DNA from 3 places in the Bradyrhizobium sp. USDA 4461 genome. Region 1 is predicted to be linked to each of the others. Evidence: riboswitches for the same ligand, from Rfam matches in the RefSeq annotation. Region 1 holds a riboswitch; each other region holds the start of a gene.
What was found. A riboswitch is a leader RNA that binds a small molecule or an ion and turns the genes downstream of it on or off. The one in region 1 is predicted to bind cobalamin.
Positions count from the first base shown of each region.

Region 2: linked by a shared signal. The riboswitch ahead of ACVINW_RS08950 (TonB-dependent receptor) and the one ahead of ACVINW_RS06220 (TonB-dependent receptor) in region 1 are both predicted to bind cobalamin.
Region 3: linked by a shared signal. The riboswitch ahead of ACVINW_RS35800 (DUF1636 family protein) and the one ahead of ACVINW_RS06220 (TonB-dependent receptor) in region 1 are both predicted to bind cobalamin.

Region 1 is NZ_JBSRXM010000001.1:1,314,640-1,324,402, forward strand. Features, by position in the region: gene ACVINW_RS06220 (TonB-dependent receptor) at 1-1,357, opposite strand, end outside; cobalamin riboswitch at 1,465-1,660, opposite strand; gene ACVINW_RS06225 (CobW family GTP-binding protein) at 1,714-2,637, opposite strand; gene ACVINW_RS06230 (amidohydrolase family protein) at 2,639-4,129, opposite strand; gene ACVINW_RS06235 (ABC transporter ATP-binding protein/permease) at 4,300-6,156, opposite strand; gene rpmE (50S ribosomal protein L31) at 6,351-6,578, shown strand; gene ACVINW_RS06245 (N-acetyltransferase family protein) at 7,700-8,206, shown strand; gene ACVINW_RS06250 (hypothetical protein) at 8,404-8,736, opposite strand; gene ACVINW_RS06255 (LysE family translocator) at 9,167-9,763, opposite strand, start outside.
Region 2 is NZ_JBSRXM010000001.1:1,889,477-1,899,239, reverse strand. Features, by position in the region: gene ACVINW_RS08970 (CYTH and CHAD domain-containing protein) at 1-1,384, shown strand, start outside; gene ACVINW_RS08965 (MFS transporter) at 1,388-2,620, opposite strand; gene ACVINW_RS08960 (hypothetical protein) at 2,793-4,040, shown strand; gene ACVINW_RS08955 (hypothetical protein) at 4,203-4,376, opposite strand; gene ACVINW_RS08950 (TonB-dependent receptor) at 4,542-6,806, opposite strand; cobalamin riboswitch at 6,915-7,112, opposite strand; gene ACVINW_RS08945 (FecCD family ABC transporter permease) at 7,225-8,268, shown strand; gene ACVINW_RS08940 (ABC transporter ATP-binding protein) at 8,265-9,038, shown strand; gene ACVINW_RS08935 (ABC transporter substrate-binding protein) at 9,038-9,763, shown strand, end outside.
Region 3 is NZ_JBSRXM010000001.1:7,605,285-7,615,047, reverse strand. Features, by position in the region: gene ACVINW_RS35850 (glycosyltransferase family 87 protein) at 1-292, opposite strand, end outside; gene ACVINW_RS35845 (CbtA family protein) at 494-1,231, opposite strand; gene ACVINW_RS35840 (CbtB domain-containing protein) at 1,241-1,432, opposite strand; gene ACVINW_RS35835 (hypothetical protein) at 1,429-1,773, opposite strand; gene bluB (5,6-dimethylbenzimidazole synthase) at 1,751-2,383, opposite strand; gene cobU (bifunctional adenosylcobinamide kinase/adenosylcobinamide-phosphate guanylyltransferase) at 2,430-2,933, opposite strand; gene cbiB (adenosylcobinamide-phosphate synthase CbiB) at 3,077-4,000, shown strand; gene cobD (threonine-phosphate decarboxylase CobD) at 4,010-4,975, shown strand; gene ACVINW_RS35810 (cobyric acid synthase) at 4,972-6,420, opposite strand; gene cobO (cob(I)yrinic acid a,c-diamide adenosyltransferase) at 6,432-7,085, opposite strand; cobalamin riboswitch at 7,122-7,332, shown strand; gene ACVINW_RS35800 (DUF1636 family protein) at 7,425-7,799, shown strand; gene cobW (cobalamin biosynthesis protein CobW) at 7,796-8,830, shown strand; gene cobN (cobaltochelatase subunit CobN) at 8,830-9,763, shown strand, end outside.

The sequences.
Region 1 (9,763 bases):
ACGACCCGGGATCGAACACGTAGGGATTGACCGACGACGCGCCGCCGTAGGGCGAGTTGTTGATGTGGGTGAAGTCGATCCGGTTGACGTCGAACCCGGCAACGACCTGGTTCGCGAGACCGAACACGCGACCGCTGAAGGTCGCATCCATCCGGTTACCGAACTGCTTCTGGTCATGGAAGATCTCGATATAGCTCGAACGATCGATCAGCCGGGTGTTCGGATTCCAGCTGTAGTTCTCGATGTCGCGCCAGTGCCGCTCGCTGGCCAGATAATACAGCGTGTTGTTGAGCTTGATGCCGTCGGCGACATCCCATTCGGTCCTGAACTGGGTCCAGCTGTCCTGGTAGCGGATCGCGCTGTCTGATGCGTTGTAATTCTTGAAGCGCAGCGCGTCCTGGATCGAACCGTTGATCAGCGGCGTGCCGAAATAGCGCGACGGGCTGCGGTCGCCGTAGTCCTCGGACAGCGTGAAGGCGAGATTGTCCGACGCCTGCACTCGGACGGCGGCGGAGACCACCGCATTCGAGGTCTTGTCGCGATCGACCCAGCCAGCCGACATGTTGCCGGTGGCGTTGATCCGGTACGACACATTGGGATTGATCGGACCGGTGCTGTCGACCGAGAGCCGCCGCGTCATGTTGCTGTCGAGCGAGACCTCGGCCTCGTTATACGATGTGTTGAGCGGCTTCTTCGGGATCACGTTGATGACGCCGCCGATCGCGCCTTCGCCGTACAGCACCGAGGCCGGACCGCGCAGCACCTCGATGCGCTGCGTCGACCAGGTATCGTAGGGGAACGTCAAGGTGCCGGAGCCGACATAGAAGCGCGTGCCGTCATACAAGGTCATCACCGAGTTGCTGCCGGCAAAGCCGCGGGTGCTGAACGACAGGCCGCCATTGCCGGGCGCCGGCGTTGCGATGAACCCGGCCGCGTTCTGGGTGACGGCATCGAGCACATTGTGCTGGCCGCGTTCGGCAATGGTCTGCGCCGTGACGATCTCGACGCTGGCCGGTGTCTGCAATGGCGTCAGGTTGAGGCGGCTGCCGGTGCTGCCTGGCGTGGTGGCGTTGAGCGTCGGTGGTGCCGTCCCCGATGTGCCCGACGCTGCAGCACGCGGTGGGCCGCCCGCTGCCGCTGATGCTGCGGGTCTCGCGCGCGGCCGCGACGACGCCGCCGGGTTCTGGCCTCGCGCCGCAGGCTTCGGCTTCGCTGAGGCCGAGGGCGAGACCTCGATCGGATCGAGGCTGGTGGTTGGAGCTGTCTGTGCCGAGCCTTCGGCCGGCAGCAGCAACGATGACAGGGAGCAGACGAGACCGAGGCGCCATTTGCGCGCAACGGGAGAGGACGGAGACATGAAAACGGCTCGCGGTAACGTGGCACGTCACCGCGAACACGGACTGGGGCCTTGCCGAAAAGGCAGTGCTCCGATCCCACCAGGACGCCCCCGCCCGATGTGCTCGCGTGTGACCACGACTGACGGCAGGTCTCCTGGCTCACGGGTCATCGCCTGTCGACGCCTTCCCGGGCGGATAGCCCAGTGGCAAATTTGACGAAAGGCTCGCCGTTTACAGTTGCGGGGACAGCTGCGGCATTGGGGTTACCCTCGCACCGCATTCCCTTTTGATCCCCGAAGGGAACCGTCGGCGAAAACGATAGGTGCAGTCGGCATGGCTGTCAATTCGATGCGATTGTCGCACGCATGCTTTCATGTCACGCGACGCATCCCTGCATCACCTCATCGATCTCCGCACGCGAGAGCGCGCCCATCTCGGCGATGAACACGATCCGCGTGCGTGGCACGCCGGGCGCCGGCACGCCGCCGGCAGCCAAGGTCGCGCGACCGCCGGCGAGCTGAAACACCGTCAGCCGTCCGGGCTGCTCGACCGTCTCGAACAAGCCCTTCGCGCGCGCCAGCTTCGGCGCCAGTTTGCCGATCGCCTGCTGCAGGCGCGGCAGCGATACCTGCCGCTCCGACGTCCAGCTCAGCGTCTCGAACCGGTCGGACACCGGCCGTCGCGGCGCGGTCTCGCGCGGCGCGGGCAGATGATCGAGATCCGCCGGAAACAGCAGCTCCGTCGGCACCTCGCCATGCACGGCATCGACGATCACCGCCGCCGGACGCACCACGCGCACGGCATCGCGAATCGCGGCGCACGCGGCTGCATCGGCCAGATCGACCTTGCTCAGCGCCACCATATCGGCGGCCCGCAGCTGCGCGCGCAGCAGCGCATCGTCCAGCGCGGCCACCGGCTGCGTGGCGTCGACCACGCACAGCACGGTCTCCAGCGGCGCCTCCTTCCAGATCACGGGATCCATCAGATTGCGCACGATGTCCGCGGGATCGGCGATTCCGCTGGTCTCGATCACGATGAACTCGGGACACGGATCACGCCGCAGCAAACTGGCGAGCGTGCGCAGCAGGTCGCCCTCCAGCGTGCAGCAGATGCAGCCATTGCTCAGGCTGACCACGCCGTCGCTGGCGCCCGCGATCAACTCGGCATCGATATTGATCGCGCCGAAATCATTCACCACGGCGGCGATGCGCCGTCCTTGCGCATGCGCCAGCAGATGGTTGACGACCGTGGTCTTGCCCGCCCCGAGAAAGCCCGCGACCAGCAGGATCGGGACCGCCACCTCAGCCTCCGGTGACGGGCCGGCGCACCGGCCGGCCGGGACGCGCCGCGACGTCGAGCACGCCATCATTGATCAGCGGCTGGCCGCTGACCACGAGATGGCGCACGCCTTCCGCCGGGCGATTCATCGCGGAGAAGGTCGCGCGGTCGCTCAGCGTCTCGTAGTCGAACACCACGACGTCGGCGTCGGCGCCGGCCTGCAGCCTGCCCTTGGCGCGCATCGCCGGCGTGCTCGCCGACAGGATCTCGGCCGGGATCAGCGCGCATTTGCGGATGCCCTCGAGCAGCGAGAGCTTCTTGCGCTCGCGCACCCATTCGCGGATGAAGCGGGTGAAGCAACCCGCCGAGCGCGGATGCGAGGTGGCATCGTCCGGCAGCGGCCAGGCGTCGCCGCCATAGGGACGGCCATCCGACAGCGTCCAGGGCATCGCGTCGGAGGCGATCGCGCCGCCCGGATACAGCACCGCCATGTCGAGCAAATCGCGATGATGCGAATTGTTCTCGATATCGAGCACATGCCACAGCACCAGCGCCGAGGGATCTGCGGCCTGCGCCGCCAGCAACTCCTCGCGGCTGCCGAAGCGGTGACCGTCAGTCACGCGCTGCACTGAGTCGTAGCCGAGACCGTTGCGCTCCTCGAATTTCGGATCGCTGAAGAAGGTCGCGGCCAGCACGGTCGAGCCGGTGCCATAGGGATAGGCTTCCACCGTGATCGGCAGGCCCTGCGCCTGCGCTTTCGCGATCAGCGCAACGCAGCGCTCAATGTCGGTCTTGCTCGACGAGTTGAAGTGGCAGATGTGCATATGCGCGCCGGTGGCGCCGGCATAGCCGATCAGGCGGATATAGGCCTCGGCCGCGCTCTCGGGGTCGATGCGAGACATGTAGGCGACGTGGGTGAAGGTCGGCACCGCATGATTGGCCGCGAGCTGGCACACCGCGGTCAATTCCTGCACGCCGGCGCCCGGCGCATAGGCGTTGAGGATGCCGATGCCGATGCCGCCCTCGTTCAATCCATTGGCGAGACGCTCGAGGATGCCGCCGACCTCGCCCTCGGTCGCGACGTTCTCGATCCAGCGCCGATCACGCATCGCGGCGCCGAACGATTCCAGCGAGCTTTCCGAATTCGAGCCGGTCATCGCGCCGATCCGCGCGAACGCCCAATTGGCGGCGGCGCCGTAGTTCAGCACCCGGCCCTTCTCGGCCTGGCGCTTGTACCAGGACGCCACCGGCAGCACGCCGGCCTCGAGGTCGAGCGTCGTCGTCACCCCGTCGAACGCCTGCATGCGATCGGCCGGAATGGTCTGGCCATGCGCGTGCAGGTCGATGAAGCCCGGCGCCACCACGAGTCCGGTCGCGTCGATCTGCCGCTCCGCGCCGCCGAGCCCGGTGCCCACCGCGGCGATCTTGCCGTCGACGACGGCGACATCGCCGATCGCGTCCATCCCGCTGGCCGGATCCACCACCCGGCCGCCGCTGATCACCAAACCACCCATCTCGCCACTCCCCGCATTCCGAAGCCGATCGGTCGCTTTCCGAGCACAGAGAAGCGCATCGCGCTGATCACAGCAACCGGGTCAGGGTTGTGGCGACATGCTCTGGCGGAATGTCCGCCGCGCCGCGCATATGGATCGCATCGGCGGCGCGCATAGGCGCCCCAATTCGCTCAGATCCCCTCGAATTGCAGCCGCGCCAGCCGCGCATAGAGGCCGCCCGCGGCGACCAACTCGGCGTGGGTGCCCTGCTCGACGATCTTGCCGTGGTCCATCACCAGGATGCGGTCGCAGGACAGCACGGTCGCGAGGCGATGCGCGATCACCAGCGTGGTGCGGTGGCGCATCAATTCCTCGAGCGCGGTCTGCACCAGCGTCTCGCTCTCGGCGTCGAGCGCCGAGGTCGCCTCATCAAGCAGCAGCAGCGGTGCGTCCCGCAGGATCGCGCGCGCGATCGCGATGCGCTGGCGCTGGCCGCCGGAGAGCGTCACGCCGCGCTCGCCGAGCTGGGCGTCGAAACCTTCAGGCAGCCGGCGCAGGAATTCGGTGGCGTGCGCAAGATCGGCGGCGCGCTCGACCTCGGCATCGGTGGCGTCGGGCCGGCCGAACCGGATGTTCTCGCGGGCGCTGGCCGCGAACACCACGGAATCCTGCGGCACCAGCGCGATCCGCGCCCGCACCTCGGCCGGATCGGCCTGCCGGATCGGCACGCCGTCGAGCGAGATGGTGCCGGATTTCGGATCGTAAAAGCGCAGCAGCAGATGGAACAGCGTGCTCTTGCCGGCGCCGGACGGGCCGACGATCGCGACCTTCTCGCCGGAGCGAACCGAAAGCGAGACGCCGTCGACCGCCAGCGCATTGGGCCGGGTCGGATAGGCGAAGCTGACATTGTCGAAGCCGACATCGCCGCGTGCCGGCTGCGGCAGCGCGCGCGGCGACGCGGGGCCTGCGATCTGCGGCTTGACGCGCAGGATCTCGAACAGCCGCTCGGCGGCGCCCGATGCAGCCGAGACCTCGCCCCAGACCTCGCTGAGCTGACCGAGGCCGCTCGCCGCGAACGCGGTATAGAGAATGAACTGGCCGAGCCGGCCCGGACTGATCGTGCCGACCAGCACGTCATGCGAGCCGACCCAGAGGATTACGACGACGCTGGCGAACACGATGAAGATCACGATCAGCGTCAGCACCGCGCGCGCCTTGGTCGAGCTGCGCGCGGCCTGATAGGCCTGCTCGACCTCGCCGGCAAAGCGTGTCCTGGCGAGCCGCTCGCCGGTATAGGCCTGCACGGTGCGGATCGCGTTGACGAGCTCGCTCGCATAGGCGCTGGCATTGGCCAGCGTGTCCTGGGCGGTGCGCGACAGCCGCCGCACCCAGCGGCCGAACGCGACCAGCGGGATCACGATGACCGGGATCGCGAGCAGCACGAAGCCGGACAGCCGTGGGCTCGTGATCACCATCATCGCGGCGGCGCCGAAGAACAGCATCAGATTGCGCAGCGCGATCGAGACCGAGGCGCCGACCGCGGACTTGATCTGAGTGGTGTCGGCGGTGAGCCGCGACACCAGTTCGCCGGATCGTGCGGAATCGAAGAACGCGGGCGACAGCGAGATCAGATGCGCGAACACGTCGCGCCTGATATCGGCGACGATGCGTTCGCCGATCGTCATCACCAGATAGTAACGCGAGGCGCTGGCACCGGCGAGCACCGCGACCACCGCGATCATCACGCTGAAATAGCTGTTGATCATCGCGATGCCTTCGGGCGTGAAGCCCATGTCGATCATCCGCCGCACCGCGACCGGCACGATCAGCGTGGTGATCGCCGCAATGGTCAGCGAGATCAGCGCCAGGATCGCCCGCCCCTTGTAGCGCGCCACATAGGGCGCGAGCGCCAGCAGCGGCCGCAGGCGGGCGCGGCTCTTCGCCGGCTCCGTGATCTGGCTCTCGATGAAGGCCTCCTCATCGAGCAATGCGTCGCGCGGCGGCTGCGGGGCGCCGTGCGGGGTCTCAAGCTGTTCGGCTATGCTCATCAATCTAGACCGGTTCTATTGCCCCCCACATAGGCCCGCCGACCCCCGGCTGGCAAATCCGGTAAAGTCCCAATCCGGTGATGGGCTTAAAGCCCTTTCCTGGCTTGTTTTGGGGGGCTCCATGGGTTATAGAGCCGGCCAAATCCCGTACCTGAATGTCTTGAGATGGGCGCCGGCGCGCCGAAGGAACTGTCATGAAAGCCGATATTCATCCGAATTATCATACGATTAAGGTCGTCATGACCGACGGTACCGAGTACCTGACCCGCTCCACCTGGGGCAAGGAAGGCGACACGCTGAACCTCGACATCGACCCCAAGTCGCACCCAGCCTGGACCGGCGGTACCCAGCAGCTGATGGACCGCGGCGGCCGCGTCTCGCGCTTCCAGAAGAAGTTTTCGGGCTTCCTCAAGAAGGACTGAAGTCCGCTTCGGGATCGCCCTCGTGGTCGAACGCAAAACGCCTCCGTCTCGGGGGCGTTTTTGTTTTTGGGGCGGCCCGGCTCGGTTGGATGGACAAGCGCGCCACTCCCTCCACGCCGTCGTCCCGGCGACCCATAACCACCACATTCGGTGATGAACGGGATTGTGGCCCCAGCGCGCGCAACAATGCGCATTCGGGGTAATGGGTCCTGGCTTTCGCCAGGACGACGATGAGGATGGGGTTCGATTCAATTGCCGCACTCTCGCTGTCATCACCCGCGAAAGCGGGTGATCCAGTATTCCAGAGACGGCTGTGCTTGAGCCGAGAGGCCGCGGCGTACTGGATCGCCCGGTCGAGGCCGGGCGATGACAGTTGTAGATGAGGACGCAGTTTTGCATTCTCGCGACATGATTTGCCCGAGCTTTGCTGTTCGTTCCGCCCTCCTCTCACAGAGGGCGCAGGGAAAGCCGGGTGCCGATCGCACCCATGGGCCCCGTGCAATAGGTAGAAAGCACGGGGGTAGGACCACGGGTGTAACCGGAGCAATCCGGCTTTCCCTGCGCGATGGGTTACGGCTTATACGTGCTCTCCCCGGCGAGACTTGGCTTTGTTGTCACCGTCTTCACAACGCGCATTTGCGCAATCGGAAGAGACACCTACCGCTAGGGCGTCAGGCCTGCACGATTTCACCGTCCGCTTCATGCGCATTCGTCGACTGCACAATCCGCGTCCACCGCATCTCGACCCGCGTTCGTGACGACCGCGAAGCGCCCCTCGTGTCGGGCGAGACGGGAAAATTCATACACCGAATTGCTCTTCGGATAAAGCGAAAAATTTTTGTAGCGAGCCCTTGACGCGTTTTTGCTGAGTTGCCCGTCGGGTTGTTTTGTCGCACCCGCCGCATCGGGATTGCTGGCGCAAGGCTGCGGAGGTCGCACGCAGCAAGTGAACGTTCCCCCGAATCTTCGGCGATGTCTGCTTCGCTCCGACGCCGGCCGGCCCTTACGCAACTGCGGCCATGTCGCGATGGGCCAAGAGGCGACGTTGTCCCGACCTTGTGACAGCCAGTCGTTGCCCGCTAAGGTCGCGAATAACGAAATGCGAAATGGAAGGCTCGTGCATGAACGCTGCGATCCGACGCCTGAGGTCAGGCGATGCGGCGTCTTTCAAGGCAATCCGCCTGGAAGCGCTCAGAGCAAATCCAGAATTGTTGCGAAGCACCTTTGAGCTGGAGGACGGGTTGGACGTGACATGGTTCGCGAGCCGGCTTGAAAACGCGCACATCATGGGGGCGCTTCGAGACGACGAACTTGTCGGGACAGCAGGCTTCGCCGTCCAGGAAGGGCGACCGAATGCTCACAAGGGCAGGCTGTTCGGCATGTACGTTCGACCAACTTCAAGAAACCTCGGCATCGGACGTCTGCTGTTGAACGCGGTGCTGGATGCCGCGCGTGAAAATGTCGAACTCGTCCAGTTGAGCGTCGTCCGAGACAACCAACCTGCCCGACACCTCTATGAAAGCGTGGGCTTTCGAGAATATGGCGTGGAGACAAAGGCCTCAAAGTATGACGACACGTATTACGATGAGGAGCTCATGGTCCTCGACTTCGGGCCCCGGATCTTATGAGCACACGCCGCTAAGGCGCGATGAGCTTCGGTTGAATCGTCATCGCGCTCTTGTCTGTGGATGGGTAGAGCCGACGGGTCCGCGCAACGCGCGGCCCGATGATAAGCTCCGCGAAACCCATCAGGCTGCAACCCCGTGGCGAGATGATGGGTATCGCTTCGCTCCACCCATCCTTCGGGCTGCCGCTTGATCACGCTTTATCGCGGATGCCTTGCTCGCTTGAGTTCGGCGACCTTGAACTTCCCCGCGGCCTGCAGGCTGCTGCAAAGCCACCAGGCTCGGTTTCGGTACTCGCCCAGGAACCATTTGGTCTCGACGCAATCGACATAGGATTTGTAGGTCAGGTTGTCCCGGCAGGTTGCCGAGAACGGTCCATATGTATGTCCGCCCGTCGACTCGCTGCAGCCGACCCAGGGGTCCTTGCCGTGCGGCATGCTCGACTCGCAACCACCGTTGCAATTGCTGGCGACCTTCTCCAGCGCGGCAATCCTGCCCAGCACCGTATCCGGCGCCGGCGACGGCGCGCGCACGGTTGACGATCTCGTCTGGGCGGTTCTCGATCCGCGGTGCGATACCCCGGTGGTCGCCGCCTGCGTCGGACGATTTGGCCGGGCCGCCGGCTTCGGCGCTTCGACCGTGATGGACGGAAGCGGCTTGGCGGAATCGGTTTGTGACGCGGCCGGACCGCACAGCAAGACGGTCGACAAGACGGCGGCAGCTGAAGGCGCGACAAAGCCTGGCGACAATCTCATGACTTGCCCTCCCAAATCCGGGACGGAACAGCCGTCCCGAGAAGGGCACGGTAGCATAGATCGCGAATTGCGCTACCGAGGGTTGAGGATATTTCTGACGATGACCGGCCGTTTCCGGGATCGATACAGGCGCTGGCCTGCAGACGTCGCTCGCAGGCAAGTTAGCGAGTTGATCGACGCCATCGCCGCCGATCGAGAATGTCCGCGGCTAGCGATCCCCGAACGCCAGCCGCGCGCCGAGCGCGACCAGGATGCTGCCGCCGATCCGCTGCATGATCCGCTGCGACCTCCGCGAGCGCTCCAGCTTCGCCATCACCGCGCTGGCGAACAACACGCAGACGATATCGACCGCCGAGAAGGTCAGGTTGACGGTCGTGCCGAGCAGGACCAGCTGGGCCCAGACCGGAACGCCGGCCGACGCATCGACGAACTGCGGCAGGAATGCCAGGAAGAAGATCGCGGTCTTCGGATTCAAAACCTCGACGACGATGCTTTGCGCGAAGGCGCGCTCGGCGGAGAGCGGCGCCAGCTCAAGACGTTTGCTGCCGCGATCGCGAAACAGCGACAGCCCGAGCCAGACCAGATAGGCGGCGCCCGCAAACTTCATCGTCATGAAGAGCGGCGGCACCGCATGAAACAGCAGAGCGAGGCCGGCCGCCGCGGCGATGACATGGACATAGCCGCCGAGATGCAGGCCGAGCGACGCCATCAGTCCCGCACGCCTGCCGCCCGCCAAGGTGCGGGCTGCGGCGTAGAGCATGGCGGGACCGGGGATCAGTGCGAAGGTCGCGGTGGTGATCGCAAA
Region 2 (9,763 bases), 570 kb from region 1:
GCTGTTTCAGCACGGCATGTCGCTGCGCGTGCGGCATAGCGGCAAGACCTTCATCCAGACGCTGAAGTTTCCACCCAATGCCGCGCAGCCTATGATGCGCCGCCAATGGGAGGTGCAGGTTGAAGGCATCGTCCCCGATCTGAGGCGGTTTCCGGCCGACGAGGTCGGCGATCCCGTGGCGACGCTCGGCAACGACGCGCTGTTGCCGGTTTTCGCGACGAAAGTGCGCCGCCACGCCCGGCAGCTCGATCTGCCCGATGCATCGGTTGAAGTCGCATTCGACGAGGGAACCATCGAGGCCGATGCCCGCCAGGAGGTTCTGTCGGAAATCGAGCTTGAACTGAAGAGCGGCAATGCCGGCGTCCTGTTCGATTTGGGAACGCAGCTGCTCGACGCGGCGCCGCTGCAGATCGGCACGCGCAGCAAGGCGGAACGCGGCTATGCGCTCGCGTTTGATGTCGCGCCGTCGGCGGCGAAAGCCGAGTCGTCAGGCATCACCGCTGATCTTGTGGTCGACGACGTGATCGCGCGGCTGGTTGGCTCCTGCTGGCATCATCTCTTGAAGAATCATGCGGTGGCCGAGCAGGGGACGGATCCCGAAGGCGTGCACCAGATGCGGGTGGCGTTGCGGCGTCTACGGACGATCTGTGCGCTGTTCCGGCGCGATATTCCATCGCCGGCATTTCTGGCGCTCAACAGCGAAGCAAGATGGCTGATGCGGCAACTCGGCAAGGCCCGGGATTGGGACGTATTCGCCGAAACGACGATCACCCGCCTGGTCAGCGCGGTTCCGGATATCGACCTCGATGGCCTCCGCAAGGCGGTCGAGCAGCGGCAGAAGTCGAGCTACGGCGCCTTGCATGGCGTTCTGGCCGACCCCCGTTGCAGCCGCTTCCTGCTCTCGCTCGGGCAGCTGGTGGAGCGCCGCAGCTGGCGCAACGAGATCGACAGCGAAGCGCTGGCGATCCTGTCGCAACCGATGCCGGTGCTTGCCGATCGGATTCTGCAACGCTTGCATCGCAAGACGCTGAAGCGTGGTGCGGGCTTCCGGCAGCTCGACATCCATGCGCAGCATAATCTGAGGATCAACCTCAAGAAGTTGCGCTATGCGGCGGAGTTCTTCCTGCCGCTTTATGCCGCCCATGCGCCGGCGAAGCGCTACGTGAAGCGGCTCGCCCGGTTGCAGAACAGCCTCGGGCGGGTGTGCGACATCGGCAGCACGCGCGTGCTGCTCCACACCATCGCACAGGATGACCAGCCTGCGCTTCATCTCGGCATCGGCGCGATGGCCGGCTGGCTGGCGCGCGATCAGATCGCGGTGACAAAAGCGCTGCGCAAGAGCTGGCGGCGCTTCAAGGCGACGCCGGTGTTCTGGGGGCGGTGAATTCTAACGAGACTGCGCCTGGACCGCCATCGGAGAGGCCTGCGGCTTGCGCTCGGTGACCAGCGCGAGCAGCACGGTCAGCACCATGAAGCCGACCGAGGCGCCGAACACCCAATGCGGCATGTGCTGGTCCATGATCCAGCCGAACAAGAGCGGACTAACGATGCCGCCGAAGTTGAAGCCGGTGGAGACGATGCCGAAGGCGCGGCCGGCGGCGCCGGGCGGTGCCGTGTTGCGCACCATCATGTCGCGCGAGGGCGCGATTACGCCGCCGAGGAATCCGGCGAGCCCCATCGCCAGCGTCAGCGCCACCGGCGGCAGGTTCACCAGCGCGATCAGCAGCACCAGCACGGCATTGACCGCGAAGCAGGCCGCGGCGAGCTGGCTGTGGCGATTGGTCCAGTCGGCGAGATAGCCGCCGGCGAGCACGCCCGCCGCGCTGGCGCCGAGGAACGCGGTCAGCGCGATGTTGGCGGTTGAGAACGATGCGCCGTAGCCGCCCATCAGTGCGACCACGCCGAAATTGTTGATGCCCGAGGTCGACAGGCTGAGCAGCGTGAAGAACGCGGTCAGCACCAGCAGTGCCGGCGTGATCACGCTGGCTTTCGGCGCCGCATCGTCCTTTGACTTGTTCTTGTTGGCGCCGGCATCGGGAATGCCGAGCACGATCAGGAACAGCGCCACCAGCGGGCCGACCGCGCCGGCGACGATCAGCGCGCCGAGACCGCCCATCGAGGCGACCAGGGCCGCCATGATCGCGGGCGCCACTGCGCCGCCGAGGAAGCCGGCAAAGGTGTGGATCGAGAAGGCGCGGCCCATCCGCGCCTCGTCCATGTGGGCCGAGAGGATGGCGTAGTCGGCCGGATGGTAGACGCTGTTGGCAAGCCCGAGCAGCACCGCGCAAACGATCAGCGAGCTGTAGCTGAGATGCAGGCCGAGCCCGATCAGCGCACAGCCGCCGACCGTCAATCCGATGAGCAGGATCTTGCGCGCGCCGATATGGTCGGCGAGATAGCCGATCGGCGCCTGGGTCAGGCCCGAGACCACCGCGAACACCGTCAGCGCCAGGCCGAGTTCGACATAGCCGACGCCGAGCTGCTGCTTCAGGAACGGGAACAGCATCGGCAGCACGAAGATGTGGAAATGGCTGACCCAATGGGCGACCGAGATCCCGGTCAGCGTGCGCAGCGTGCTGTCGGCTTTCGCTTGCTGCGGTGCGGCCAGAATGTCGACCATATCAGTGACAACCCACTTTTTCCAAAGCCCGGCAGGGCCAGCCGAAAATAGAGGCTGGCCGCTAATTGTCCATGAACGCGGGCGCATAGCTGCCCCCGGCGCAGGCGTGCCGGATCGACACATGCGGCATTAAAGGCGGCGACAAAGTGCAGCGGCGCGGTGATGATCGGCCATGATCGACACCAAAAAACCGCTCCGCGTGCTGGTGTCGGAGGGCTCCAGCACCTCCGGCCGCGAGGCGATCACGATCCTGGGGCTGGCCGGCCATCATGTCGAGGTCTGCGATCCCTCGCGCTGGTGCCTGGCGCGCTATTCCCGCTTTGTCCGCAAATATCACCATTGTCCGCCGCTGCGGTCGGATCCGGCCGGTTATCTCGGCTTCGTCGAGCGCCTGTTGACGTCGCAGCATTTCGACGTGCTGCTGCCGACCCATGAACAGGGTTTTCTGTTCGCCCGCGCCGCGCCGCGGCTGACGTCGCATACCGGTCTCGCGCTGCCGGACTTCACCAGCTATCGCGCCGTGCACAGCAAGGCCGGCTTCAGCCGCCTGCTCGATCAGCTCGGCCTGCCGCAGCCGCCGACCCGCATTGTGAACTCGGCCGACGAGCTGCGCGACGGCCTGCGGTTTCCCTCCGTGGTCAAGACGTCGGTCGGCACGGCGAGCCGTGGCATCTGGTTCGTGCGCGACACCGGTGATCTCAACCGCGCGCTCTACGATCTCGACTCCGCCGGCGACTTTGCCGGCGAGGTGCTGGCGCAGGATCTCATCACCGGCACGGTCGAGAAGGCGCAGTCGGTCTTCTCGGGCGGTACGCTGATCGGCTTCCACGCTTACCGGCAGATCGCGGCCGGTGTCGGCGGCGGCGAGGCGATCAAGGAGAGCGTGAGCCGGCCGGCAATCCGCGCCGCGCTCGAGACCATCGGTGCGCATCTCGGCTGGCATGGCGCGCTCTCGGTCGACGTCATCATGCCGCTCGACAGCGCGACGCCGCTGTTGATCGATTGCAATCCGCGGCTGGTCGAGCCTGTGAATGCGTACCGGTCGGGCACCGATCTGGTCGACCTGCTGCTGCGCGTCTCTCTCGATGAAGCGCCGACGCCGCTGGCCGAGAGCCGCGCCGGGGTGCGGACGCATCTGGCCATGCAGGCGCTGCTCGGCAGCGCATCGCGCGACGGCACGCGGCGCGACCTGATCCGGGAGTGCGGCCGCATCGCCGCGGGCGGAGGCCTCTACCGGGCAAGCACCGAGGAATTGACGCCGGTGCGGCTCGATTGGCTCAGCGCCGTGCCGCTGGCGATGACCACCGCGCTGCTGCTGGCCTCGCCGTCGATCGCCTCATCGCTGGCGCGCGGCGGCTTCGGCGCGCATCTGCTCGATCGCGGGAGTATTGCAAAGATCGAGAGCGAGGATTTCGGTTAGCTCCATCCCACGTCGTCCCGGGCAAGCGAAGCGCGACCCGGGACCCATAACCACCAGCGGTGATTGTTACGACGTGCTGGGACAACAGCGCGCTTCAACAATTCAATCCTGTGGTTGGGTCCCGGCTTTCGCCGGACGACGACGACATATATCGCTTATCCCTCACAACGGCTCGTCATCATTGCCGTAGCGGTCGAGCTTCGGCGTGGCGATGTCGCCATCCTCGTAATACTCGTCGTCCTGCTTTGATGCAGGCGGCGGAGGCACCTTAACCTTGTCGTCGGTCTTCTCGTTGATCTTGGCGCCGCCCTTACTCGTCTTTCCGGCCTTGGCCATGCGTTTCCCCTGTACGGGTCAAATCAGCTGCGGCAATTCTACTCCAGTTTGCGAGCGCTCGTCATGTGAGCAGACGACGTGACGGGGTCACATCCCGCCACACCCTCTCTTGTTTAAGCATGATCTTTTCGGAAAACCGGTCCCCACTTTTTCCGGATCATGCTCTCAAAACGTCGCGCCGGCCTTGACCATGTAGGTGCGGCCGGGCAGCGGATAGGCCGAGAAGCGGCCTTCCGTGAACGAGCTCGCGATGGCGTAGTCGTAGTACAGCGCGTTGAACAGGTTGTTGACGCTCAGCGACCAGAACAAGCGGTCGACTTGTCCGCTCAGCTTGATATCGGCAGTGGCGTTGCCGGGGATTTTGCTTTGGGTGTTGGCCTGGTCGTTGTCCATGATGCGCGAGCTCCAGGCCCGCGCGGTGGCATCGAACACCAGATAGTTCTGCCAGATGTTCCAGGTTACGCCGAGATTGCCGGTGCTGCGCGACACCAGCGGCACGTCGTTGCCGGCCCATATGCCTTCGCGAAATACCGCGCGGGTGATCGCCATGCCGCCGCGCAGGGTGACGGTGTCGCTGATCTTCAGCGAAGCACTGGTCTCGGAGCCGTAGCGGCGGGTGGGATCGAGGTTAACATTGTAGAACAGCACCGGATTGAAATGGATCTCGTTCTCGAGATCCATCAGATAGACGCTGGTCTGGATCTGGAAGCGAGCGGTCTTGACCCGGAAGCCGCCCTCGACGTCCTGCGAGGTCTGGGTCTTGAGCTGAAAATTCTGCGGAATCGGGGCGAATGTCAGCGGATCGAAGGCCGGCCCCGATGCGACGCGCTCGTCGACATCGGGCGTGCGGAAGGCGCGCGCGGCGCGACCGAACGCCGAGAAGGTGTCGGTGAAGCGATGCTCGACACCGACATGCAAGGCGTACTGTGTCTCGTTGCTGTCGAGCGGTGCCGCCTGCGTGTCGAAAGCGAACGGCGCATTCGGATCGTAGCGATCGCGCGCCGAGACGTGGGTGTTCTGCACCCGCGCGCCGTAGGAGAAGTCGGTGGTCGGCAGCAAGCCGAACGTGTGCTGCCAATAGCCGGCCACGCTCTGCTGCTCGATGTTGTAGACGTGGGTGGGATCGACGCCCTGATAGGCGCCGCGTGCCTCACGGAAGGTCGAATCGTAATAGTCGATGCCGGTCAGGATCGTGGATGGCATGCCCAGCATGACATTCTTGACGCTGAGCCGCGGCGTCAGAGACCAGGTCTGCAGCGCGGCGTCATTGTAGGTCGAGGCGAAGCTGATGGTCGGCACGGTGCCGAAGAAGCCGCTCTGCGTCTCGCGCTGCCGCCAGCCGCCGTCGACGATCAGGTCGACGCCGTTCACCAGCGTTCTGGTGAAGCCGGTGGTGACGCTCGCGGTCTGCTGGTTCGCATAGTCGAACGGCGTCGCCGCACCGCGACGATCAGTCAGCAACTCGTTGACGCCGATCGACGGATCGACCAGCCGTCCGCCGGGCAGGCCGAGCTTCTGGTCGCTGCCGGTGACGGTGACGAAGGCGGTGAGATCCGGTGTGGTGTAGTTGACGTTGCCGACGGCGTTGCGCTGGTCGAGCGCATTGTTGACGCGGTAGCCGTCGGATTTGATGCCGCTGCCATAGAACGAGGTCGACCACGGTCCTGAATTGAGAGCCGCGGAGACCGCGGCCATCCGGGTGTTGAACGAGCCAACTCCGGCCTCGGCGCGCATCGTGGCTGGTGGACCACCGGCGCCGGCCTTGGTGATGATGTTGACCACGCCGCCGACCGCGTTGTCGCCATAGAGCACCGCGCCGCTGTTGCCGCTGACGATCTCGATCCGTTCGATCGAATCGAGCGGAATCGTGGTGAGATCGAAGCCGGCTTTGTCGACGTCGTTGAGGCGGCGGCCGTTGAGCAGGAACAGGGTGTTGTCGGTCGCGAATGCGCCGAAGCCACGCAGGTCAACCGAGGTCTTGGCGCCGTTCGGCCCGCCATAGAGCGATTGCAGCTGCACGCCCGGCACCTGCGCCAGGATTTCCGGCAGCGACTGCGACGGCGAATGCGCGATGTCGTCGGCGGTGATCACGGTCGAGGAGGAGCCGACGACCCCGGCAAACTGGCGGCCGCCGCTGCTGCCGCCGGTCCCCGTGGCCGAGCCGGCTCCAGCCGAGTTCGATCCGGCGCCGCTGCCCGCGTTGCTGCTCTGCGTGGTGCCCGGCGCCGGGCGGCGTGGGGCCGGGGTCTCGTCAGCGGGCGGTTTGGCGCGGGTAACGTTCTGGTCGCCGGATCGGCTGACTTCGATTGCGGGCAGCTGATCGGGAGCGGGCGCCTGCTGCGCCCGCGCCGTTGAAAGGACGATCGTCGGCAAGATGATCGTCGACGCGAGCAGAAGCGCGCGGCGCCGATCGGGTGGGAAGGAAAACATAGGCGAGACCTCGGTAACGTCAGTGGCACGTCACCGCGAAGCAGTCTCACCATGTGCTTGCAGCATCAGGTGAAGCTCATGCCTGTACTCCCCGACCGGCATCCTCGCGTGTGACCACGGCTGACGGCAGGTCTCCTGGCTCGCGGGTCGTTACCCTTCGTCGCCTTCCCAGGACCGAGATTCCCAGTGGCCTGTGACGAAGGATTCACCGCATACAGTTGCGGGGGCAGCCGCGGCGTTGGGGAAGTTTCCCCGTACCGCATTCCCTTTTCATCTCATGAAAGAACCGTCATGGTCATCTAGGGTTCGGCCGGGCAGCAAAGTCAATCCGGCGGAAGTCGGGCAATGGCCGCCCGGCCACGGTTTTTGTCGGGTGTCGCTTGTCTGCCACGGCGATCGCTGTAAGAGCATGGATGAGATGAGCGTGCAGGATTTTGCCTTGGCGGCCGAGATCGCGGCGCGGCGGCGGTGGAGTGCCACCGCGGCGCTATTCGCGCTCGTGGTTCTGCTGTGCGTGCTCTCGCTCGGCATCGGGCCGGTGCGGCTGTCGCCGCTCGCGGTGATCGAGGCGCTGTTCGGGGGCGGCAGCGACGTCGCGCAGGTCATTGTGCGCGAGATCCGGCTGCCGCGCACCATCCTGGCATTCGCGATCGGCGGCATTCTCGGGCTGTCGGGCGCGGCGCTGCAAGGCCTGCTGCGCAATCCGCTGGCTTCGCCGTCGCTGTTCGGCGCGCCGCAATCGGCGGCATTCGGCGCGGTGCTGGTGATCGCGCTCGGCCTCGCCGATGTGCGGTACTACGCGCTGCCGGCGGTGGCGATTATCGCCGCGTTCGGCTCGGTGTTCGCATTGCTCGCGATCGCCGGTCGCAATGCCGGGCTGCTGATCCTGATCCTCGCGGGGCTTGCGATCTCGAGCTTTGCGGGTGCCGCGACCGCGCTGGTGATGAACCTCTCCAGCAATCCGTTCGTGGTGCTGGAGATCGCGTTCTGGCTGCTCGGCTCGCTGGAGGACCGCAGCTTCGAGCATGTGGCGCTGGCGCTGCCCTTTATCGTCGCCGGCGCGGCCATCCTGCTCAGCCAGGCGAGCGCCTTTCGTGTGCTGACGCTCGGCGAGGAGGCGGCGCGGAGTCTCGGCGTCGATGTCGGGCGGCTGCGGCTCTTCGTCATCACGGGCGTCGCGCTCGGCGTCGGCGGCGCGGTCGCGGTGACCGGCACGATCGGCTTCATCGGCCTCGTCGCGCCGCATCTGATGCGCCCGGTGATCGGTCATGATCCGGCACGGCTGCTGGTACCGAGCGCGCTGACCGGCTCGGCGCTGCTGCTTGCCGCAGATATCGCGGTGCGCATCATCCCCTCGACCTCGGACATCAAGGTCGGCGTGCTGACCTCGATCATCGGCGTGCCGTTCTTTCTTTACCTCATCATGCGCGAGCGCCGCGCGCTCGGCGGAGGCGTGGCATGACGCTGCTCTCCGCCACAGCGCTCAACGCCTCGCTCGGCAGCCGCAAGGTGCTGCACGATGTCTCGCTGTCGCTCGCGGCCGGTCACCTGGTCGCGCTGGTCGGACCGAATGGCGCCGGCAAGACCACGCTGTTGCGCGCGCTGGCTGGCCTGATCCCGTCTGACGGCGAGATCAGGATTGGCGGCGAGGCTCTGGCGTCATTGCCGCTGCGCGAGCGTGCGAAACGTTTTGCGTATCTGCCGCAGGGGCACATGGTGCACTGGCCGCTGCCGGCACGCGATATCGTGGCGCTCGGCCGCTATCCGCATGGCGCGACCGATCCGGCGCGGCTGTCGCCCGGGGATATGGAGGCGGTGCTGCGGGCGATGCAGGCCGTCGATGTCACCGAGTTCCGCGATCGCCGCGTCACCGAGCTGTCCGGCGGCGAGCGCAGCCGTGTCGCGCTGGCCCGGGTGCTCGCGGTCGAGGCGCCGGTGATCCTCGCCGACGAGCCGACCGCCTCGCTCGATCCGCGCCATCAGATCGACGTGATGCAGAAGCTGCGCAACGTCGCCGACACCGGCGTGCTGGTGATCGTCGTGACGCATGACCTCGGCCTCGCCGCGCGCTTCGCCGATCATGTGCTGGTGCTGTCGGAGGGGCGGCTGGCGGCGCAGGGCGCGCCTGATGAGGCACTGTCGGAAGCAGTCCTCGCCAGCGTATTCCGCGTCAGCGCCTACCGCGCTGAATTCCGGCGCGAGGCGGTCATCGTGCCATGGGCGGACGTCTGATGTGCGCGTGGCGTCTCGCAGCCTTGGCCGCGGCGGCATGGATCACGTCGCTTGGTGCCGCGTCCGCCGCCGGCCCGCGCATCGTCTCGATGAATGTCTGCAGCGACCAGCTCGTGCTGTCGCTCGCCGACCCGGACCAGATCCTCGGCCTCAGCCGCTTTTCGCGCGATGCCTGGCAATCCTGGGCAGCCGAGAAAGCGCGAAACTTTCTACGCCTGTCGGGCGAGGCCGAGGACGTGCTGCTGCTCAAGCCAGACATCGTCGTCGTCAGCCTGTTCGACAAACGCGCGACGCGTGACCTGCTGAAGGCCCACGGGCTGCACCTCGCCGAATTCACGGTACCGCGCACGCTGGACGAGGTGAGGGATCAAATCCGCGCCATGGGCGATGTGGTGCAGCATCCCGATCGCGCCGAGCTGGAGATCGCGCGCCTCGATGCGGCGATCGCGCGGGCGCGTGCGGTGGCGAGCGCGCATCATTACCGCGTGCTGCCGCTGGAGCGGCGTGGCTTCGTGTCGGGAGATAACAGCCTGATTAACTCGCTGCTGGCGGCAACCGGCCTGACCAATGCGGCCGGTGAGCTCGGCCTCGGCGCGGGCGGCTTTGCCTCGCTCGAGGCCATCGTGAAGTTGCGGCCGGATTTCATCCTGGTATCGGAGGCTGGCGATCGCGCCGAGGATGAGGGCCGCGCCTTCCTGCTGCATCCGGCGCTGGAGCGCTTCTAT
Region 3 (9,763 bases), 6.3 Mb from region 1:
CCATCGTCGGTGCAGCCCACGGGATGATCGCGATGCAGCCTGTGAACAGCAGGAGGAAGACGCGGGTGAAGGCGGTGACGCGATCGGCCGTCAGCCAGTCGGCGTCACGGAACGCGGCGAACAGCGCGCCGATCCGCGACGAGGATTGACTTGTCGAGGCACGGGATGCCTGGCCCAACGCGCCGTGCTCCGTCGCCGCGCCGCGAGCTGCGTCAGCCTGCGTTGCGAGATCAGCCGTCGCATGATCGGCAAAGGCCAGCCTGTGCCCCTCAAGGTTCGACTTTTGCGACATCGGCCGCTTCATTCCGATTGCGTCGTGCACGCATCAGATGTGGACCAAATCGTCTAAGGTTGCGTAAACCCGGCCGCTGCAATTGGGTGGGGCAGAGCGGGAACCCGGCGAGGGACGTTGCCCTTGTCCGGGCCGGGCATGGTAAAGAAATCCGCAACGCGCGGCCGGACAGACGGCGTCCGTCATCATCAAGCGATGAGGTCAGGCCTCCGCCGGCCGGTCGAAATAGGCGAATGCGGCGCTGGTCAGGCTGCCGAGCAGCGACCAGAACACCAGGCTGGTCAGCGTGACCGCGACCACGAACTGATGCGACAATGACGAGGGCACGTTGGTCTCGACATGCTCGAGCTCCGGCGCGCCGATCAGATGCGGCAGCATGATCAGGACCACGCCGGCGATCGCGGCAGGCGCCGAGCGCCGAAACACGATCAGCCCGAGGCCGGCCGAGGTCGCCAGCACCGCGATCGTCCACCAGATCTGGCGCGAGAGCAGCGGCGCGGCGGGGACGCCGGGTAATTCCGGCGGCAGCCCGAGGCCCGGGGCGATGGTGAACACGGCGAAGCCTGCAAGGCCCCACATCAGGCCCTCATGCCAGGAGATCGCCTCGCCGGTGGCGCCGCTGCGCACCGAAAAGAAGCCGCAGAGCAGCAGCGCAAAGCCGATCGCGGTCAGGATGTTCGCGCCTGCCGTATAGAGATTGCGCTCCAGGCCGTCCTTCGGCTCCCAGGCCTCCGCAGCATGCGCAGCGTCTGCATGATCGTGCACCAGGACGGCGTGCGGTGACGCGGCGGCTTCGTGCTTGTGCGCGGGCGCCTTCTCATAGACCTCGGCTCGGAGGATCAGGGGAACGGTGCCGAATTGCTGGACCGCCGTGACGATCAGGCCGACGATGAATCCGGCAATGACTGACGAGAAGACGATCGAGCGGAACGTGCTCATGCCGACGAGTCAGTGGCAGGGGAAGGCGTTGGAGTGGCGCACGTCGTGCGCGGCGTTGTGGATCACGTCGATATGCGAGAAGCCGACCACGCCGACGATGAACAGGCCGAGCGTCATCGCCATCAGGGACTGGGCAAGCCGGCCGACCTGTCCTGTGGCGACCGGCAGATGCTGGGCTTGCGCGGTCTGGGACTGGCTCATGATCGCTCTCCACGTTCGATTTGGTCGGCTTCTAGCAGCTTTCGGGCGATGTCGCGACTGGTAAGATGCAGATTTGTTCCAACAGGGATACGCTTGCGCAGGATTTTTGCGGCTGCCGCGGCCCTGAACGCATGTTCATAGCGCGCGAAATAGCCGAGGCAGGCGGGCGGCGTCGGGTCGGCGCCGAGCAGCGTCCGGAAGGCGCCGCGATGCACCGCGCAGATCGCGTTATGCTCCGGGAGGGGAAAAATTACGGAGGCGATGTCGATGCGCCAGTGAACGCCGCCGGTCGCGGTGCCGCTTCCGCCCGCAGATTGGTCAGCGCCGGATAGTGAATTCATCCGGACCTCGCCGCGATTCCCACTTGGCCTGCTCGAGTTCTGGACGGTTGCACTCGGCCTGGGGGTATCCGATGCAGAGATAGCCGATGAATTTCCAGGCGGCCGGAATCTCCAGGATCGCGTGAATGCGGGACGGATTGAGGATCGAGACCCAACCGAGCCCGATGCCTTCGGCGCGCGCGGCAAGCCACATCGAGCAGATCGCGGCCACCACGGAGTAGTCGGAGGTCTCCGGCATCGTCGCGCGCCCGAGGCCGGAGCCGATCTGATCGCTCTTCTCGGCGAACACGGCGAGGTGCCCGGGCGCCTCTTCGAGGCCCGATAATTTCAGGGCGGCATATTTCGTGGCGCGCTCGCCGGAATAGGACCGCAGCGCATCGGCGTTGCAGGCCTTGAAGTCGTCGATCACAGCGCGGCGCCGCGCCGTATCCTCGACAATGACGAACCGCCAGGGCTGGCTCAACCCGACCGACGGCGACAGGCAGGCGATCTCGATCAGCCGCTCGATCGTGCCATCCGGCAGCGGATCGGTGCGGAAGCGCCGCACGTCGCGCCGCCACACGAACAGCTCGTGCAGCTGGCGGCGAAACGTGTCGTCGAATGAGATCATTGTGGCGCCTTGGGCTGGTTCGATCTCGGAGTCCGTTCAAGCTTCATTACTTGAGCTTCATGGGCAGGCCCGCAACGACGAACTCGACCTCGTCGGCCGCAGCGGCGATGGTTTGATTCATCAAGCCGGCGGCATCGCGAAACATTCGCGCCAGTGCATTGTCGGGCACGATGCCGAGACCGACCTCGTTGGTGACGAAAATGACCGGGCTGTGCTGCCGCGGCAGCACTTCTGCCAGCCGCGCGACCTCGCGCGACCAATCGCGCTCTGCATGCAGCAAATTGGACAGCCACAGCGTCAGGCAATCGACCAGCCTTGCGCCGCCGCCATCGGTCGCGGCCAGTGCCTCCACGAGGTCGAGCGGCACCTCGCGCTCGATCCAGTCGTTGCCGCGCCGCGCGCGATGTTTTGATATCCGCTCCGCCATTTCGGCATCGAGCGCCTCGGCGGTGGCGATATAGACCGGCTGTCCCGGAAAGCTCTGCGCACGCAGCTCGGCGCGCCGGCTTTTCCCGGAGCGTGCTCCACCCGTGATCAGAATGACGGCCATATGATCTCCTGTTACGTCCGCTCTAACCACCAATCGCGGGGAAACACAAAGCCGAAATCTGCCTCGGAGGGCTTGCACTCGGCCGATGCCTTGCGCATCAGGGGATCGCGGCAAGGAGAAGGCGCGTGTTTTTTGCGGGAGCGATGGCGGTGGCGATGGCTGTGGATGCCTTGATCGGCTGGCCGTCCGCGTTGTTTGCCCGTATCGGGCATCCCGCGACCTGGCTCGGCCGGCTGATCAATCTTCTCGACCGCAGCTGGAACCGGGACGCTGACGCGCCTGCGCTTCGGCGCGGGGCGGGCATTGCGGCTGCCATCCTGGTGATCGCAGCGGCGACGGCAATCGGTTGGGCGGTTCAGTCCATGCTCGCATCTGGCTGGGTGCGCGTTGTTCTTGTGGGTGTTCTGGCGTGGCCGCTGGTGGCGTTGCGCTCGCTGCATGACCACATCGCTGCGGTGGCCAGTCCGCTCGCCTCCGGCGACGTTGCGGCCGCACGTCTGGCGGTCGCGCAGATCGTCGGCCGCGATCCGGCAACGCTCGACGACGCTGGCATCGCGCGCGCGACCATCGAGAGCCTCGCCGAGAATGCCTCCGACGGCATCGTGGCGCCGGTGTTTTGGGGCGCGCTGTTCGGCCTGCCGGGAATTTTGGGCTACAAGGCGATCAACACGCTGGACTCCATGATCGGGCATCGCAGCGAGCGGCACGAGGCCTTCGGCTGGGCCGCCGCCCGGATCGACGATCTCGCCAATCTCATACCGGCACGGTTGAGCGGCCTCTTGTTCGTGCTGCTCGCCCCGAACCGTTCGTGGGCATGGACATGCATGCTGCGCGATGCGCGCCGCCATCGCTCGCCGAATGCCGGTTGGCCGGAAGCGGCGATGGCCGGCGCGCTCGGCGTGCGGCTCAGCGGCCCCCGGATCTATCACGGTCACGTCGCGGATGAGCCGTGGCTGAATGAGGGGGCGCGTGATCCGCTTGCCGTCGACATCTTCGCGGGGCTGCAGCTTTATCGTCATGCCATGATGCTGCTGGCCGGGGTGTTCGTCGCCCTGGCGTTGCTGTAAGAGCGGCACATGCAAGAGCACGGCGGAAATCTCGACGTCGCCCGGCAACGCTTCGGCGGCGCTGCGGAAGAATGGATCGACCTGTCGACCGGGATCAATCGGGTGCCTTATCCCTTGGTCGATGTGGAGCCGCGGCAATGGAGCGCGTTGCCGTCGCGATCCGAGATTGAATCGCTGCACGCCGCCGCGCGTCATGCCTATGGGACAGAGGCGCCGATCGTGGCGATGGGCGGTGCGCAGGCCGCCATTCAGTTGTTGCCCCATCTGGCGCCGCGCGGACGCGCGCGCATCCTGGCGCCGACCTATAATGAATATGCCGCGGTGTTGTCGGCGGCAGGTTGGGATGTCGCCGAGGTGTCCGATCTCGCCGCGCTCGCGGGCGCCGATCTTGCCGTCGTCGTCAATCCGAACAATCCCGATGGACGGCAGCATGACCGGCGCGAACTGCTCGCGCTGCTGCCGCGCGTCGGCCGGCTCGTGATCGACGAGAGTTTTGCGGATGCCGTGCCCGACCTGTCGCTTGCACCGGAAGCGGGACGAGCAGGCCTCCTGATCCTGCGCTCATTCGGCAAGTTCTACGGGCTCGCCGGCCTGCGGCTCGGCTTCGCCGTTGGCGGCGAGGCTGTCATCACCGCGCTTGCCGCGATGGTGGGCCCATGGCCGGTTTCGGGCGCCGCAATTGCGATCGGACGGCGCGCCTTGCTCGATCAGGACTGGGCCAAGGCCACCGCTGCACGTCTGGCGGATGACTGCGTCAGGCTCGATACAGAAACGCAAGTGCAGGGCTGGAAGCTGGTCGGCGGCACGCCGCTGTTTCGCCTCTACGACGTCGGCGATGCGCTGGCTGCGCAGGCGAAGTTGGCCCGTGCGCAAATCTGGTCGCGCGTCTTCCAGCAGAAGCCGGGCTGGCTGCGCTTGGGCCTGCCGGGCAGCGAGGCTGAATGGTCACGTCTTTCCGCTGCGCTGTCGGTTTAGCGCGCCAGCGCCAGCAGGCCTTCGACATCGAGATGGGTCTCGATGTGTTCGGCCAGCGCGTCGAGCGCGCTCTCGACCCTGGCGCCATAGGGCTGATCAGCGGCGGGGATGTCGAGCCGTGCGAGGAAGGCCTTGCGGAAATCGTCCGAGGTGAACAGGCCGTGTAGATAGCTGCCGTGAACGCGCCCGTCGGCGGACACCGCGCCTTCAGCCATGCTGTCGAGCAATGAAAATGGCCGTGCGCGATCTGGCCCGTCGGTGCGCCCGATATGGATTTCGTAGGCGCTGATCGGCTGATCGGTCGCGGCATGCACCGCGCTGACGCGAGTCAGCGTCTTCTGCTCGGTCATGGTGGTCGCAACATCGAGCAGTCCGAGGCCGCGCGTTTCGCCGGCAGGACCCTCGATCCCCTCGGGGTCGGCGACGCTCTGTCCGAGCATTTGGTACCCGCCGCACAGACCCAGCACATGGCCGCCGCGGCGATGATGCGCCAGCAGATCGATGTCCCAGCCTTGCGCGCGCAGGAAGGCAAGGTCGCCGCGGGTCGATTTCGAGCCGGGCAGGATGACGAGCCGCGCATCACCGGGGATGGCTTCGCCCGGACGGACCATCACGAGATCGACGCCGGGCTCGAGCTTGAGCGGATCGAGATCGTCGAAATTGGCGATCCGCGACAGCGCAAGGAAGGCGACCTTGCACTGGCCGGGCTTGCGCGCCTCGCCGAGCCCGACCGCATCTTCGGCAGGTAACTCGCCGGCACGAGCGAACCACGGCAGCACGCCAAAGCCGCGCCAGGCGGTGCGGGCTTCGATCAGGCGGTAGCCGTCATCGAACAGCGAGAGATCACCTCGGAATTTGTTGACGACAAAACCCTGGATCATCGCGGCATCGTCGGGATCGATCACCGTCCTGATGCCGACGAGCTGCGCGATCACGCCGCCGCGGTCGATGTCGCCGACCAGCACCACCGGGACGTCGGCCCGGCGCGCAAAGCCCATATTGGCGATGTCGGACTTGCGCAGGTTAACCTCGGCCGGGCTGCCGGCGCCTTCGACCAGCACGAGGTCAGCGCGATCCTTCAACCGCTCAAAGCTCTCCAGCACTGCGCCCATCAGCGACGGCTTCATGGCGGCATAGTCCCGCGCGCGGGCGGTCGCGATCCGCTTGCCGTGCACGATGATCTGGGCGCCGACATCGGTTTCCGGCTTCAGCAGCACCGGGTTCATATCGGTGTGCGGCTCGACGCCAGCGGCGAGCGCCTGCAAGGCCTGCGCGCGTCCGATCTCGCCGCCGTCGATGGTCACGGCCGCGTTGTTCGACATGTTCTGCGGCTTGAACGGCAGCACGCGGAGGCCGCGTCGCGTGGCGGCGCGCGCGAGGCCGGCGACGATGAGCGACTTGCCCACGTCCGAGCCCGCTCCCTGGATCATCAACGCGCGCGCCATGGTGCTGTCCGTCAGAACTCGACGCCCGGCTGCGCCTTGATGCCGGAGCGGAACGGATGCTTCACCAGCGTCATCTCGGTGACGAGATCGGCGATCTCGATCAATTCGTCCTTGGCGTTGCGTCCGGTGAGCACGACATGCGTCATCGGCGGCTTCGACGTCGTGAGGAATTCGACGACATCGGCGATTGCGAGATAGTCGTAGCGCAACGCGATGTTGATCTCGTCGAGCACCACCATGCGCAGGCTCGGGTCGGCGATCAGCTGCTTGGCCTTTTCCCAGCCCGCTTGGGCGGCTGCAATGTCTCGGGCGCGATCCTGCGTTTCCCAGGTAAAACCTTCGCCCATCGCGTGGAATTGACAGAGGTCGCCGAAATGCCCGGTGAGCAGGCGGCGTTCGCCGGTATCCCAGGCGCCCTTGATGAATTGCACCACGGCGCAGGGAAAGCCGTGCGCGACGCAGCGCACGATCATGCCGAAGGCCGAGGACGATTTTCCCTTGCCGGCGCCGGTATGAACGATGATCAGGCCCTTTTCGCCGCTCTTGGTCGCCATGATCTTGTCGCGGGCGACCTTCTTTTTCGCCATCTTGGTCGCGTGGCGCGCGTCCAGCGACGCCTCGCTGCTGACGATCTCGTCTTCGGCCCCGTTTCCTTCAGACGTCATGGCGTTCCTTCGGCTTGACAAGTTCGAGCCGCGGACGAATGGTGGGCCCGCGTTGGTTCCTGTCCTATGACAGGCGAAGAGGGAATGCGATAGGGCTCAAGTCGGGCCTGAAAAGCAGCCGCCCCCGCGACCGTGACCGGAGAGATGCCCAAAGCCACTGATTCCCCAAAGGGATCGGGAAGGCGGGGATCGAAGGGAGAAATCCTGCTCCGCAAGCCGGGAGACCTGCCAGCGCAGCAGTTGTGAGACCGGCGGACGGGGTGTTCCGCGACGGGGAACGAACCTGTTCGCATCGGTTCGTGTGCCTCATCGCTTCCCGTTGTCAATCCAGGAAGGGCGATGAGCGTTACACTTCATGTCTGTATCACCTGCCGCGCCGGCCAGACGCTGGGCGAAGGTGAGGCCGCGCCCGGTGCGCGCCTGCATGCCGCGCTCGTCGAGGCCGGCGTGCCCGATGATATCAATCTGGTTCCGGTCGAGTGCCTGTCGGCCTGCAGCCAGGGCTGCTCGGTCGCGCTCAGCGCGCCGGGGCGATGGTCCTATGTCTACGGCCGCTTATCCGAAGCCAATGCCAGGGATGTGATCGCCGGCGCGTCCGCCTATGCGGCGGCGCCCGACGGCATCGTGCCGTGGCGCAGCCGTCCCGAAATCTTCCGCAAGCAATCGCTCGCCCGCATTCCACCTCTTCCCGTCGTGCCGGAGGCCGCCGAATGACTACCCTCGCCAAGGTTCCGGTCACCGTCGTGACCGGCTTTCTCGGATCCGGCAAGACGACGCTGATCCAGCACCTGATCCGCAACGCCAACGGCAAGAAGCTCGCGGTGCTGGTCAACGAATTCGGCAGCGAAGGTGTCGATGGCGACATCCTGAAATCCTGCGCCGATGCCAATTGCCCGAGCGAGAACATCGTCGAGCTCGCCAATGGCTGCATCTGCTGCACCGTCGCCGACGATTTCATCCCGGCGATGGAGCAGTTGTTGGCGCGACCGGTGAAGCCCGATCACATTGTGATCGAGACATCGGGCCTCGCTTTGCCGAAGCCGTTGGTCAAGGCGTTCGACTGGCCGGAGATCCGTTCGCGGATCACGGTCGACGGCGTGATCGCGCTGGCCGATGCCGAGGCCGTCGCCGCCGGCCGCTTTGCGCCTGACGTGGCCGCGGTCGACGCGCAACGCGCGGCCGATGAGAATCTCGATCACGAGACGCCGCTGTCGGAGGTGTTCGAGGACCAGATCGCCTGTGCCGATGTCGTGCTGCTGACCAAGGCCGATCTCGCCGGGGCGGAGGGGATCAAGGCGGCGAAAGAAGTGATCGCGGCCGAGATGCCGCGCGAGGTGCCGATGCTGCCGATCGTCGACGGTGCCATCGATGCCCGCGTGATCCTGGGCCTTGAGGCGGCGGCGGAGGATGACCTCGCGTCACGGCCCTCGCATCACGACGGCGAGGAGGAGCACGAGCACGACGATTTCAATTCGGTGGTGATCGATCTTCCGGAGGTTACGGATATCGATGCGTTGGTGGCCTCGATCAAGGGGTTGGCGCGCGAGCAGAACGTGCTGCGCGCCAAAGGCTATATCGCGGTCGAAGGCAAGCCGATGCGGTTGCTGGTGCAATCGGTCGGCGAGCGGGTGCGGCATCAGTTCGACATGCCTTGGGGCATGCGCCCGCGGCAGTCGAAGCTGGTCGTGATCGGCGAACACGGCGATATCGATGAATCCGCGATCAGGGCGCGGCTTGGTGTCTGATGCATGTCGTCTTCCGCGAGAGCCGCGGCCTTGAAGAGACCGCAACGCCAAGGGACCTCGGCCAGGATCCGGCCGATCTCGTGGTGTTGTCGTTTTCCGACAGCGATCTCGCTGCGTTCGCGGCCGGTTGGCGTCGCGGCCGCGCCGCGCTGCCGCCGCTGCGGCTCGCCAATCTCGCGGAGCTGCGCCATCCGCTGTCGGTCGACACCTATATCGAGCGGACGCTGTCGCACGCGCGCGGCATCCTGATCCGGCTGATCGGCGGCGAGCCCTATTGGTCATACGGGCTGGCCGCGGTGCACCGTCTGGCAAAGGAACGCGGCATCGCTTTGGTGGTGCTGCCGGCGGACGGACGCGACGATCTGCGACTTGATGAATTTTCGACCTTGCCGGTCTCGACACTGCGTCGCCTGAAAGCGCTGTGCGACAAGGGCGGGCCGGTTGCCGCACAGGCCGTGATCGCGCAACTGGCGCTGGCGTCCGGGCTCTATGCCGGACCTGTTGTCGGTGAGATCGATCTTCCAGAGATCGGCGTCTACGATTCCGGGCGCGGTGCGGTCGCGGCGCTGCCGGCGTCGGATGGCCGGCCGCTCGTGCTGGTGACCTTCTATCGTTCGTATCTGGCGGCCGGCGACACGGCGCCGGTCGATGCACTGATCGATGCATTGCGGGCAAAGGGATTCGATGCCCACGGCGTCTTCGTCACGTCGCTGAAGGCGGCTGGCGTCGCCGATTGGCTGCGCGCGCAGTTCGCGCGATCCACGCCGGCCGCCATTGTCAACGCAACCGCGTTCTCCGCGGCTGGCGATGACGGCACGAGCCCGTTCGACGCCGTAGCGTGTCCGGTGTTCCAGGTCGCCCTATCCACGGCGCGGCGCGAGGATTGGACGGAGTCGCTGCGTGGCCTTTCGCCCGGCGATTTGGCGATGCATG